One region of the Paenibacillus sp. 1A_MP2 genome, then DNA from elsewhere that is predicted to be linked to it. Evidence: riboswitches for the same ligand, from Rfam matches in the RefSeq annotation. Region 1 holds a riboswitch; each other region holds the start of a gene.
What was found. Region 1 has a riboswitch for cyclic di-AMP ahead of ACTWJ7_RS27885 (hypothetical protein). Riboswitches for the same ligand answer to the same signal wherever they lie in the genome.
Positions count from the first base shown of each region.

Region 2: another riboswitch for cyclic di-AMP. It lies ahead of ACTWJ7_RS01565 (C40 family peptidase); the one in region 1 lies ahead of ACTWJ7_RS27885 (hypothetical protein).
Region 3: another riboswitch for cyclic di-AMP. It lies ahead of ACTWJ7_RS35655 (C40 family peptidase); the one in region 1 lies ahead of ACTWJ7_RS27885 (hypothetical protein).

Region 1 is NZ_JBQQCS010000001.1:5,664,253-5,669,077, forward strand. Features, by position in the region: gene ACTWJ7_RS27875 (Nramp family divalent metal transporter) at 345-1,640, shown strand; gene ACTWJ7_RS27880 (HAD family hydrolase) at 1,806-2,489, opposite strand; gene ACTWJ7_RS27885 (hypothetical protein) at 2,651-3,049, opposite strand; cyclic di-AMP (ydaO/yuaA leader) riboswitch at 3,167-3,341, opposite strand; gene ACTWJ7_RS27890 (glutathione peroxidase) at 3,709-4,185, shown strand; tRNA gene ACTWJ7_RS27895 (tRNA-Leu) at 4,334-4,416, opposite strand.
Region 2 is NZ_JBQQCS010000001.1:270,597-275,421, reverse strand. Features, by position in the region: gene ACTWJ7_RS01580 (hypothetical protein) at 1-359, shown strand, start outside; gene ACTWJ7_RS01575 (hypothetical protein) at 492-830, opposite strand; gene ACTWJ7_RS01570 (ATP-dependent DNA ligase) at 1,186-1,425, opposite strand; gene ACTWJ7_RS01565 (C40 family peptidase) at 1,799-2,269, opposite strand; cyclic di-AMP (ydaO/yuaA leader) riboswitch at 2,273-2,410, opposite strand; gene ACTWJ7_RS01560 (hypothetical protein) at 2,662-3,504, opposite strand; partial or broken gene ACTWJ7_RS01555 (M1 family metallopeptidase) at 3,515-4,825, opposite strand, start outside.
Region 3 is NZ_JBQQCS010000005.1:192,421-197,245, forward strand. Features, by position in the region: gene ACTWJ7_RS35645 (multicopper oxidase family protein) at 1-20, shown strand, start outside; gene asnB (asparagine synthase (glutamine-hydrolyzing)) at 315-2,210, opposite strand; gene ACTWJ7_RS35655 (C40 family peptidase) at 2,421-2,894, opposite strand; cyclic di-AMP (ydaO/yuaA leader) riboswitch at 2,900-3,033, opposite strand; gene ACTWJ7_RS35660 (response regulator transcription factor) at 3,197-3,904, opposite strand; gene ACTWJ7_RS35665 (sensor histidine kinase) at 3,994-4,825, opposite strand, start outside.

The DNA of each region.
Region 1 (4,825 bases):
TCATGCACGTGAGATGCACATTGGTTATTTATTAAGGGTTGGGTAATATACTAAGGCACAACTCCTTCTCCGGTAAATCTTGTCCTTCTACACAAAAGTTGCACTAGACAAAAATAATTGAAGGAGTACAATGTAAGTATCAACATAAACGTTTAGACATATCGAAAGTAGTTTAATTACGTTTTTTGATTTTGATTTCATTTTGATTTCAATGTTCAAATTTAATCAAAGGAATGACATCGTTCCTCTTCATATAGAATATCAATACTTCAAAGTCGGGTGATTATATTATGAGTAAAAAAAATCCGTTCAACGCTCCTTCCAATGAACCATTGGCTGCGGGTATGGCCCCCTCTCTCGGGGAAGCCCATAGCTCCATGAAGGTGCCTCAGAACGCTGCTTGGTGGAAAAAGTTCCTAGCTTTTGTTGGACCGGGTTACCTGGTTGCCGTTGGATATATGGATCCCGGGAACTGGGCAACTGATATTGCAGGTGGTTCACAATTCGGCTACACCCTATTGTCCGTTATTCTGATTTCAAACCTGATGGCTGTTGTGTTACAGTCTCTCGCTGGTAAGCTCGGGATTGTCACAGGACGGGATTTGGCGCAAGCCTGCCGCGAACGATTCAGCATGCCTGTCGTGATGGTGTTATGGATATTGTGTGAGCTTGCAATTGCAGCCACCGACCTTGCCGAGGTTATTGGTTCAGCCATCGCGCTCAAACTGTTGTTCAACATTCCCATGTTATATGGCGTCATTATTACCGCTGTCGATGTACTGGTCATTCTTTTGCTGCAAAATAAAGGCTTCCGCGCATTGGAATCGCTCGTTATTGTGCTGATGGCTACCATCGCCCTCTGCTTCGGGATTGACCTTTTTCTCGCCAAACCGGATATGGGCGGCGTCATGCACGGCTTTGTACCCAGTGCCGAAATTTTGCAAAATCCAGCCATGCTCTACATCGCCATCGGCATTATTGGCGCAACCGTGATGCCCCATAATCTGTATCTGCATTCTTCTATCGTACAGACCCGTCAGATTGAAAAGACAACTAAGGGTAAAAAAGAAGCGATTCTGTATACCACCATGGATTCAACAATCGCTTTAACACTGGCCCTGTTCATCAATGCAGCCATCCTGATTGTGTCTGCTGCCGTGTTCCATAGTGCAGGCATGACCCAGGTTGCGGAAATTACGGATGCTTACCATCTGCTGACACCTTTGCTGGGAACCACCATCGCCAGCATCCTGTTCGGTGTAGCCCTGCTGGCTTCAGGCCAGAACTCAACACTCACCGGCACACTGTCCGGTCAGATTGTAATGGAAGGCTTCCTGAACATTCGTATTCCGGCGTGGCTTCGTCGGCTGGTAACACGTCTGATTGCAATCATCCCGGCCGTTATCGTAACAGCTATTGCCGGAGAGCACGGAACAGAAGAACTGCTGATTCTGAGCCAGGTTCTGTTGTCGCTGCAGCTCCCCTTTGCCGTTATTCCACTGATCATGTTTACGAGTGACAAAAAAAGCATGGGGGATTTTGCTAACAAGCTGTGGCTCAAAATCATCTCCTGGATCATTGCCGGAGTTATCGTTATCCTGAATGTGTATCTGATCATCCAGACCATTCGGTTGTTCTAGGTTAAAGAAAACTAATCCGTATTTTGTCTAACTCAAAAAGGCTGATCAACTCAAGTAACGTATCCCTTGAGATGATCAGCCTTTTATATTTTTTAGCAGCAGCCTAATCCAACCTGATCCATACCGATTAGAGATCAGCTCTAAATACCGCTTTTAGTTTATTTATCAATTTTGAGTTACCATCAACAAGGGAAGTAGTTCATCCAGTGATTCAACCGTCCAGTCTGGACGGTCTGCATCTGCTAGCTCCGGCTGGAACCTGCCATACCCCTGCAAAATTCGGATCGTGTGCATACCCAGCTTCTTAGCCGGAATAATATCATTATCAATCCGGTCGCCGATCATGACCGCTTCCTCCGGTTTACATCCCGCTTGTTTCAGAGCTACAGCATACAATTCAGGATCAGGCTTGGACACTCCTTCTTCAGCGGAACAGGCCAGCACATCCACGTACTTACGCAAACCATAGCTATCCAGCCGATTTTCCGTCCCCGGGCTCTGATTGGCAATGATGCCAATCTTATAGTGTTGCGACAACGTCTGGAGAACAGCGTCGGCTGACGCGAAGGGGCGTTCAAGCTCTTTGCGGAACTTCAGCTTCTCCTGTATCTGTTCCCGGTGCCGCTCATCGCTGATCAGGGTACGAATAGCCAGTTTCATCGGCCATTGCTCGTAATTTCGGTAGGAGGCGGCAAATAGTTCTCGTACTGTCTGCATCTCCACCTGATAACCAAGCGCACAAGCTTCTCGAACGAACTGACCAATAATATCATCCACCGGCTCCCACTCGTCCACAAGCGTATCCCCCACATCAAAGAACAACCATTGTATTCCACGTACATCCGGCACGCCTATTCCTCCTCGTTAGCCACAGGAAATTCATTTCCCCATTTCCCAAACCATAAAAAAGAAGACCCACCATCATGCATGAGTCTCCTCAATATTCCGTATATTTATGATTTCAATTATAACAGGCAGCTGACACTGGATCAATCACAGGAATAGTACCACTAACCATTAAGCAGAAACCCAACTTCCCCATTCAAGGAATATACGATACGGTCTGCTCCCATTCCCCGATAGATCCCTTTGGGGTGGCTTTGTTCTGTAATGACACACAGGGACTTGGATGTCCAGGAGCGGCAGATCTGCAAATATCGGCAGGTCAGGTTTAGGCTATTTTCAAAAATAAAAACATTGCCTACACTGCCTTGCGGCAAAAACCATTTCTGAGCTGCAGCCGTGTTCATGCGAATGACATGCTCCACACCAATTCTCCGGAGCCTGCGCTCTTCCCCTGCACTGTTGGTCAGAACGGCAAACGGCATTTTTTTGTACATCAGCAATTTGATAAATTTACGTCCTGCTTCATTTGGAGCAGTCACTAAGATCATCTCTTTATCCATCATTCGTTCCTCCCTTGGCGTGAAAAGACAACAAAAAAGAAGCGTGGGGGACCAAGGCCTCCCGGACGCTTCTTCAATAATCCATAGCAAAAAGACACTATGAACCAGCGTACGGCTTGTTGCCTCTCCCTTTAACGCTTACGAGGTTAGCTGACGGATTCGGGCGCGAGAGTCGCCCTATTTCCGGCTGTCACCGGAAAATTCACCCCATGGATGCCTACTGTCCTGGACAGTTCATCCTGTTGGTTCCCCGTTTCCCACCCATGAATGAATGGAAACTCAGCGATTAAAACATCGTTCCATTATGTTCCTTAATCAGAGCGATATTATCGTTTGTTTCGTTTTTCATGTAAAATTTAATTGAAATTGGAATTACGATATGAATCATACACCCGTGCCATATCGGTGTAAAGTCTGCGCAGATCACCGAATCGACGGATTTTTGCCATTTCACATCAATAATAGCGCTTACAACACATCCATTCTCCACCCATCTCTTCAAAGCTCTCTAATTCTCTCTTTAGCGAAATTCAGGTAGCAAAACATTCACAGTTCATACACGAGAGGTCCAAATAGCGTTAAAAAAACAATATTAATTTTGCAATATTTAATTGCAATCAATATAATAAATGATAGAAGAATATGAAATGGAGGCGATTTTCATGTCAGTCTACGACTACAAAGTAAACACCCTTCGCGGTCAGGAAGTTGAGATGTCCAACTATCGTGACAAAGTACTGCTTATCGTGAATACAGCAAGCCAATGCGGCCTTACACCTCAATTCAAAGGTCTGCAAGAACTCCAGGATAAGTTCAAAGATTCCCCATTTGAAGTTCTTGGTTTTCCAAGCAACCAGTTTGCACAGGAAAAAGGCTCTTCTGATGATATTGCCGAGTTCTGCCAGATGAACTATGGTGTCAGCTTCCCCATGTTTGAGAAGATCGATGTGAATGGTTCAAGCGCTCATCCTCTATTCCAGCATCTAACCAAAGAAGCACCTGGCGTACTCGGCTCCAAAGCCATCAAATGGAACTTCACCAAATTCCTTGTGGATCAGAACGGACGTGTTTTGAAACGGTATGCTCCCAAAACAACACCTGATAAAATTGAAGCAGACATCAAAGAATTGCTTAAATAACAATTCAAGGCCATCCGAACCCTGCAGACAGAATGAGCATGCATTCAGGGAAACGGGTGACCTTTTTTTGTCTGGACTCATCTTTACTGTAAAAAAACATAAAAAGAAGCTCCCCGTATGGGAAGCTTCTTCTTAATCGTTCTTATGATGCGGTCGAGAGGACTCGAACCTCCACGGGTATACACCCACTACCCCCTCAAGATAGCGTGTCTGCCATTCCACCACGACCGCATGTCGTAAATAATCGGCAACAGAATTGATTATACCCGCTTCAAGTTTAAATGTAAAGCATTTTTAATATTATCATTTTAACTGCGCTTTCCCTTCCAAAAATCGTATAATCTCGTCATTTTCTCCTAAAAAGCACATATGATTAAAATTGATCCCGTTTTTATATCCGAGCAGGCGGATCACTCTACTTCCTTTATAAGGAACAATTACTCCATTCACCTTAAACAAGATAACTTAAATTGTAATATAAATTAACATAATAAAGATTTTTAAATTTAAAACCCAGAAACTATTGACAAAAAGCGGATATTTATGTGAACATATATATCATATAATTCGGATTTACGAACTTAAAACGAACTAAAACAGAGTATAAATGTTATTTTACATTACATTTAACGAACGTAGG
Region 2 (4,825 bases), 5.4 Mb from region 1:
GTTGCCCATCGAGAAGAACAAATGGCGGTACTATTTGGTCAGGATACAACACATACAATCCAGGAGCTGGAGTGGGTTGGGCTATTAACCTAATTGGTAGTTGGTGGAGCCAAGACTGTGGCTACTACACAGTTGACGGACACAAAGGTTCTGGCCAAGTAAAAGCGGGTAAGGCACATAGTAATAACAGCGCCCCTGACTCAAGCTCTGCCGTTGGGAAATACTTCCATAGGACTTATTTGGCAAATGGAGAGCTTGGTTTCTCGGGTGTGCCAACAATCACAATAAGTCCTTCATCAAATTATGATCCGTCTGATGAAGTTGGTGCTCGTTGGAACTGGACAAACAAAAACTACTAATCGGGTAGATTAGTGTAGTTTAAGAAAAAAAATAAGAAAATAAACGCTTATAGCCCTTATTGCTTCCGAGGAAGCTAAGGGCTATAAGCGTTTTCAAGCTGTTTCTCTTCTTCCATTGTGTTAAGATAGTGCTCATTCAGTTACAGGAATTTCCTCTTCCTCTCCTCCCCAAACTATCTTCACACTTTTAACATCTTTCCAATCATCCACACTGCTCCTTGTAGGTAGTTGAATCACTTCATTTGGAGAAATTGTAGTACTAACTGTGTTTTTAGTTGCACTGTTGTTTGGATGTAGAATATTAACTTCTACCTCTTCATCAACAGGATCTTCTCCAATATATTGTATGGAAGGAATTTCTTCGTACTTATCTTCATTTGGTACAAGATCAATTGTAACTACCCAATTATCTGACTTTGCAACTAAACGCTTTTCGCTAACTGATTTGCTCGTGCAGCCGTACAAAAACAAAAGTAAAGCAAGCAGAACAAATATAATTTTCCGGTTAGAGATAAATACAACTCCTTTTAATTTTTGACCATATTATAGCATAAAAGTAATCAAAAGGATTGGTTCGTATTTCCTATTTAGCCGTTGTTTATGATGTCCAGGTGTTCAGTATGCAAAAGAAAAAGACCTCCTCAAGAATATTACTTTACTGTAACATAGAGTACAGCAGCAATTGTGCTTAAGTTGCATAATAGATCGTGAACTCGGTCCACTAGTGGTCACAATTCTTTTAACCCCTGACTCAGTTTTAGTATTAAATCTTACCATAGCATCATCCCACCAGTATTTCGGTGGCTGATCCTTGGGCTGGGTTAAATCAAATGCTATGCACTCTCCATCCAGGATCGCTGATTTTACGGGAAGCTTTATATCTAACAATTCCGGAAACCTTGATGTAATTTCCGTAACCGTGCCTTGAAAATGCACGAACTTTACCATTCTCATAGTGGATCAGTATTCTAAAGCCATCCCATTTCAAACTATTATACTTCCATCTTTTTATTTGATTAGGCTGCAACGGATACAGCAGCATAGGTTTGATTGGTTGATTTAACATATATGCTACACCTCTCCATAATGAACATATCATAATCGGCATTCCAGAGGTATATGGGTTCACTGGTATAACTGAGAATTATGTACATATTCTTTTTGTACACTTTTATGTAGATACGTGAAACAAAAGTTCCGGTAATTTCGTTTATATTATAGTGGGATGGGTAAAAACATTATAAGAGCACGGACGAAGCAATGCAAAATAGCCCTGAAAAAAGTAAAGTTAGGTTAGATAGCTTATCCCAAAATACTTTTGATGAAACGAAGCACAAAAAAACCGCCGGATACATTCCTGCGGAGAATGTACCAGACGGTTCTATTATGCTTCGTTACAGTAGTGTTATTGTTACAGCATGACGTTGCTCCGCTTGTCCCTAGTCGATGGCCAATGTCTCATATGCGTCCGTGCTCATAATGCGTTTAGCGCCAACATAGCGGTTAGCCCAATAGCTTTCACTTAATGCGCTGATTGTAACTCCTTTGGAAGAAGAGGAGTGTGCAAACTTTCCATCTCCTACAAAGATTCCTACGTGCGAGACCCCTTTGCCCGTTGTATTGAAGAATACCAGATCACCTGGTCTCATTTCCATACGGGATACTGAATCGCCCATGTCGAATTGTGAACTTGATTGGCGCGCCAGATCAATGCCCAGCTTGTCGAATACATAACTTGTAAACCCAGAGCAGTCAAAGCCGTTAAGCGTTGTTCCTCCGCTTTTGTATGTAGTTCCCATTGCTGAATCAATGACTTGGTCCATTTTTGAATCTGCGAATGCGCTGCCTGCTCCAAGCGATAATGCGAATGTGAGGCTAAGTACAGCTGCGGTTAATTTCTTCTTAAACAAAAGATATACCCCTTCCAATGCCTGCGAGGTTAGCTTAAGGATTCGGTTGAAGGTCCCCTATGATCCCTCTGTTGCAAGATCAATTCACCCATAACTGGTTCCCCCGCTTCCCAGGTGCTAGGAATTTGGCTATGCTAGTTGTGCACCTGCGAAATCAAGAAATGACGATTAAATTTTAAGTAGTTACAAATATGAAGGTAAAGATTACAAAGTTGTTACTAAAAACTCACTGCGATTATTGTAACAGAGGTATATCACTTTGGCAACGTTTAGCAACAAAATTAGCAAAAAAAACCTCGACCTTTGACGGGGAAAGGTCGAGGTTTGCTTGTTTAACGGCATTTGATGAACTTAACTTTACATAGAGATAGTAACAATTTTGATCGTTCAATTTATTCCTTGACCGAGTTGGACTGCCATAACCGGAAATGGGCGCATATTTTCCACAGACTCAGCAAGCACCGGGCAAGTGGGTACGTTTGTTGTAGTATAAGGCCGGTTAAGCCTGTTACTAACCATGAAGCTGAGGTAAAGGCAACAAAGACCAGCAGATGAAGACCGCCCAGCAGGGTCGCAATACCGATCAGAGTGATGATTTGGCGCAGAGCAATCCATAAGGCCTGGAACGTACCACGGGCTCCGCCTTCCCCGTCAGGAGCCGAGACCCCAAACTGCATGTAGAGAAGGGCATGATGTATTACCCACCCGTATACAATCCAACCAGCAACATAGGGAATACCCGGCAAGAGCAGTTGGAGGGAATGAAAGCCATCCATAAAGATGGAATAGAGCTTCGGTGCAAGCCAATAAGCCGGCAGCAGCAGCAATACGGTTCGAATCGTGTGAAGTAACAGCATCGGTTTCCACAAATTTTTGATGCCGCGAATGAATGGAACGCGCTCTTCCGAATGATTAAAATGCTGGAGTGAGTAGAGCAGCCCTGCCTGAATGAGTGGGCTAATTAGCATCCGCAGCAGCAGCATAGCCCCTAGAATCCATAAATAGCGATGGACCTCCGGGTTTGTTGACAGACCAAGCTGGCTCTCCATTTTGAATAGAATCGTACTTAGCTCCCCGGCATCAGGTTCAGGATAACGCAGGAGAAGCGGGACTACAGCTGACTGTACCATCCGATAAAGAAAGTATCCCCATATTAATTGATAGAGAAATAAGAGTGCCGCAATGAACATATGCTGACGGACGAGAAACCAGCCTTCACGTATTTTCGCTTTCACTGTATCCACCTCACCATGACAGACTTCCGAATATAGCTTCTATAAGTTTGGTTGCGCTCATACTCCAGCGGGATTTGGTTGGCTCATCCAGTCCGGCTTTCAGAAAATTGTTCATATGATGGTTCTCCAGCACGATCGTGTATAGCGGATCAGTCATCGCCCAGGAAACCGGGGAAGTGTAGGTCAATTTGTAGGTAATGCGCTCCTTGCTACCATCCCATTCTTTCGTCATGGTTTTCCCATCCTCGAACATAATTCGAACAGGCACCTTCGTATATTCACTGCCTTTTTTCTGCACTGTAACCGACGACTCGTACAAGGTTTGACCGTCTTTCAGGACGGGAGTGACCTTAATCTTCTCCACTGCAAAGTCAGCCATGCCGTCTCCGTACACGTATTGTTCAAAATAATCCGACCAGGACGTGCGGGTCACTTGTTCCACGACCTTTTGAAAATCAGAAGAAGTAGGGTGTTTGAAGCGGTATTTCTTCACATAGGTCGAGAGAATGCGCTCCATCGTTTTAGCACCAACCTGCTGCTCGATCCCGAGTAATACAAGCTTGCCTCTTGTGTATACGTTGGCTGCATAATGATTCTGGGAATCAAACTTCCAGGAGTCTTGTGTCAGTGGAGCTGGGGAAGTAATGAGACCTGATTGTACGGGCAGATTCGGGATAAGTCCGTATTCCTGTTCCATCAGTTTGTCTTCCGCATAGGAGGTGAATCCTTCGTCCAGCCAAGCCTCTTCAAATTCATTACTGGCGACCATGCCGTAAAAATACTGATGTCCAATCTCGTGCACAACCGTGCGTTCCAGATCGTAACCAGGAGCGGAATCATCCGCACCGAAGGCAGTGACCAAAGTAGGGTATTCCATTCCCCCTGCACCATTCCCCGATTTGGGCGGGACAACGATGGACAGTGTAGAATACGGATAAGGGCCAAACCATTTGCTATAATTGGATAGTGCTGCTTTGGCTGCATAGAAATAACGTTCCTTCAGATCCTCATGAGCAGGGTCGAGGTACAGCTTGATTCGAACGCCAGGCACATTAGGAGCAGAGAAGGGCTCTTCCGCATAAACAAAATCAGGTGAGGCTGACCAGGCAAAATCATGTACATCATCGGCATAGAACTGATAGATTTTTTCGCCGTTCTTCACCACAGCTTGCTGGGTTGGGAATCCTGTAGCAGCCACCTTGTATGTTTCCGGTACCCGAATACGTACACTATAGATACCGAAATCTGCATAAAACTCTGAATTGCCATGATACTGATGCAAATTCCAGCCTTCGGACGTTCGACCACGTGTGCCTACTGG
Region 3 (4,825 bases), on a different contig from region 1:
TGGAGAACGTAGCGGAATAAATAAGTAGCATTGATTTACTCTTTATTAAGATCTGCTAATAATACGTTAAAAGATAAACAGAAGAAATTATAATGCGGCGATCTTTCCCGGAATGTAACCGAGGATTGGTTGCCGCATTTTTTTAGAAACACCATAATTGTAAAAAAGCGATACTGTTGCGCTTAAATGCATATCATTCTCTTCTATTAGCTAGCATACCAAAATCCCCCAGGTATAGAGAACTCATTAAAATGAACTCTAATCCGAGGGGACGATATTTCAGAACTATATTGGCGACGTTACTGACTTTTTTATTACAATATCATTCTATTGGAAGATGGACCTGAAAAGGAATACGCACGATCTTCAATATATATTTGATGCCATAAGATAAATACAAGAATGGTCCACAATTTACGGCTTGCATCCAATTTCCCTTCCTTATGGATCTCAAGTAGCTGCAATACATACGTTTTATTGATCCATTGATCTACGTCTGCTGTCATAATCAGATTCCTAGCCCATGAATACCATTCACTTTTTAACCATACTCTCGTTGGGACAGGAAAACCTAATTTTTTTCGTTGCTGTACATCAGGTGGAACCACATCTTTCATAGCATCACGGAGTAATAATTTAGTTGCTGTGGGTGTAACTTTATACTTTGTAGGGATGGTAGCAGCTAATTCAAATACTTTGGTATCTACAAAGGGAACGCGAAGTTCCAAGGAATTTGCCATCGACATTTTGTCTGCTTTCATTAGGATATTCCCACGTAGCCACGTATGAATATCAATATACTGCATCTGTGTGACTTCATCATATAACTTCGCTTGTTCATAAAGTGGCTTAGTCACCTGCTGGGTTGGTTTACATACTCCCTGCTCCGATAACCATGGTGCTAATACCTTACTTTTTTCATGATCCATAAAAATCTTCGCATTTCCAAAGTAACGTTCTTGCAGAATAAGACTCCCTCTTTCCAAGAATCCTTTGCCTTTCATGCCGGTAGGCATTAATCGTCCAAGATGTCCTGCAAGACTTCTCCATGGACCTGGAAGACCCTGAAACATGCGGAGAGCATAGGGTTCCCGATAAATGTTGTAGCCACCAAAAAATTCATCTGCACCTTCACCTGAAAATGCCATCTTAACATGCTGACTAGCCAACTTCGATACAAAGTAGAGACCCACGGCTGATGGGTCTGCTACTGGCTCATCCATATGCCATATTAGAGAAGGTAGTATATCTATATAGTCGCGGGCATTAATCCGAATTTCATGATGCTCAGTCCCTAAATAGGCTGCTGTCTTCCTAGCATCATCCAATTCACTATAGCCCGGCATATCAAATCCAACGCTGAATGTTTGGGTGGGCTCCAAGCGATGAAGTAAACCAACTAAACTGCTTGAATCAATACCACCCGATAAGAATGCTCCCCTAGGGACATCTGAGTTCTTATGAATACGAACAGATTCCGTTATTACTGATCGTGTTTCCTCTACTAAATCGGAATACGACCTACTTTCATGGGGCTCAAACTTCACTTCGTAATACGGTCTGATGGTCATTCCATTATTCTGTACAATCAAATAATGGCCTGCTTTCAGTTTATGGATCTCTTTGAACATCGTTAGAGGTTCAGGTACATATTGAAATGTGAGATACTGATAAAGAGCATTTTCATCCACTTCCCTATCAATCCTACCTGAAGCCAGCAACGTTTTAATTTCAGAGCCAATCATGTATCCGGAGGCGGTCTCACTGTAATAAACAGGCTTGATTCCGAAATGATCCCGTGCCGCAAATAAAAGATCACTCCTTTGATCCCATATGGTGAACCCAAACATGCCTCGTAAATAGTTGACACATTTAATTCCAACGTCCTCATAAAGCCTCAGTAATACTTCGGTATCGGAATCTGTATAAAATGTATACCCCTTCTGACTCAACCAATCCCTCAACTCTTTATAATTATAAATCTCTCCATTGAATACCAACCAAATATCTTTGTTCTCATTGGTCATGGGCTGTGCCCCGTGCTCAATATCCAGTATACTTAGTCTCCTAAAACCCAGACCGATATGATCATGGATATATATCCCTTCATCATCTGGGCCACGATGAGCTATGGAGTCGGTCATATGTTGCAGAATGTTTGCATCTACTGGCATACGATATTTGTTATATAAACTTACAAATCCACACATAGGGCTATTCTCCTCTAATCAATATAAGATTAGTTTAGCTTTTATGTATGTGGAATCTGTGAAAGATTACCGTCCATATCATAAATCACAGTTTAGATAAGTTATTTACTTATTTATTAGTTTAGTTCACTGGAGAATGGTTCTATCTGTTCGAGGCAAGTTGCTAAACAAAATGGACAAACCCGTGAATTACCCACGGGCTTGTCCATTTTAATGACTATCGTTAACCATTTTAAGATAGTTCTGCTCGCTAACCACTCTACGAGCTGTTACATATTTGGTTTTATAATAACTTTCAGATAAGCTACTAATTCGAACACCCTTACTGCTTGATGAATGTGCAAATTGATTGTTACCTACATAAATTCCCGCATGTGAAATGCTGCGACCATTCGTATTGAAGAAAACGAGATCCCCTGGGCGTAATTCTTCTTTCTCTACAAACGATCCCTTTGCTGCTTGCATACTAGAGGTGCGCGGCAAATCTAGTTTAAACTTATTAAAAACATACAGGATAAAACCGGAACAATCAAAACCAGATGTTGTTGTCCCACCATAAAGGTATGGCGTTCCAACCACTTCTTTTATTTCTTCTGTTAGCTTTGCCTGACTAGCAAATGCACCTGTTGCTGTGGAGGTAAATAAAACTGCTGCTCCAAGAACCGATAAAATGACTTTCTTCAAACTTTTGTTCCTCCCTTAGATGCCTACGGAGTTAGCTTAAGGATTCGGTTAAAGGCTCCCTATATTCTTTTCTTACAAGAATAATTCACCCAACAAATGGTTCCCCCGTTTTCAATACGAAATTCGGCAAAAATAGTTAAATATTTGTAACCTATAGAGTATTATATTGTTAAATTGTGTGGATTTAATGTGGAATTCTCGTATATCTTATTCTAAAAGAAACGACCGTCTCCTGCTGAAGTTAGGGAGCGATCGCTTCTTAGCACATGTTCTTTTTGTATTGCCGAATTCTAGTTATAAGTTCAAGGCTCCTCTACACTATACAACCACTTATACCCTATGCCCCAAACCGTTTGAATGGGGTTCTGTTCCAATCCAGCCAACTGCAACTTCTCCCGGATATTTTTCACATGGGTGTCTACGACTCGGTTATCTCCAAAAAAGTCACTTCCCCAGAGACGTTCAATGATTTCATCTCTAGAGAAAACTCTTTGTGGATTCTCGGCCAATATAAGCAATATATCAAGTTCTTTTTGGGTCAAATCCAGATTTGTGTCGAGTACAATAACCTGTCTTCGATCTGGATAAATAATCATGTCAGTATACATGATTTTTTTACCGATTTCTTTAAGGCTTAAAGACTGTGAAGAGCGTCGAACAAGCGCAAACAAGCGAGCAATGAGTTCATCAGAATTTACAGGTTTCACCATATAATCATCAGCACCGACACCTAACCCATGTACCTTATCCTTCACATCCCCTCGAGCTGTAAGCATCAATATAGGTGTTTCAGTAAACGATCTGATTTTTTCACAAAGATGCCATCCATCCATATCCGGCATCATAACGTCTAATAAAATGACATGATACGAATTTTTCTGAAGATAGGACAGTCCTTCGGTTCCATTATGAGCTTCCGTAATATCAAAACCCTCTTTAGTTAAATAAATTCGCAACAGATTTCTCATGTTCCATTCGTCATCAATAACTAATGCTTTCAATTTATTCATATGGTCATCCCATCCATTTCATTAATCTTTAGTAATATGCGGTTTCTGACCGTAAATTTGAACGATCATTAGCTCATTTGTTTCACATATTATATTTTGAAGCTGTGTGATTTTAATGAAGAAGAGGTGATGGACGGGAACATCACTTTAAATCGCGTCCCCTCTCCAATTTTACTTTCCACATGAATTGTTCCTCCTTGTTGTAAAACAAGACTTTGAACAATGGACAGCCCCAGTCCTGTTCCTCCATATGCCCGGGATCTGGATTTCTCAACCCGGTAAAAACGTTCAAATATATTGGGAAGTTCTTCTGTTGAAATTCCGTGCCCCGTATCGCAAATGCTTATTACAACCCCTTCTAATTCAGAAGTTAAAGAAACTTGAATATACCCCTCGGCTGTGTAACGAATGGCATTATCCAATAGATTCAAAATAATCTGTTCCAGTCGGTTAGAGTCTACAAAAATATGGGGTACGGGACTCAACTTACTTCGAATCGTAAGATCTTTTTCTTGGGCTTTTAATTGAACCTTATCTATAGACCTTTGAATAATCGAAGTGGGTTCTACAGACATCAGTTTCAAGTCAATTTTACCTTCTTCCATCTTAGACAATTCAAAGAGATCATTTATGATTACATTTAAACGTCGTGCTTCCTCAGAAATGATTTGTAGATATTTTTTCTTTTCTTCATCATTTTCCACAAGATCTTTAGCCAATATGTCTGCATACCCTTCCATATAAGTAATGGGTGTTTTCAATTCATGAGAGACGTTGGCAAAGAACTCCGAACGATTATCTCGATATTGTTTTAATTCTTTAGCGAGGTCGTTTATGGCTTGTGACAATGAACCAATCTCATCTTTAGTTTCCACAGGAATTTCAAGATTCAGTTCTCCTTTGGCAATTTGGCGAGTTGCA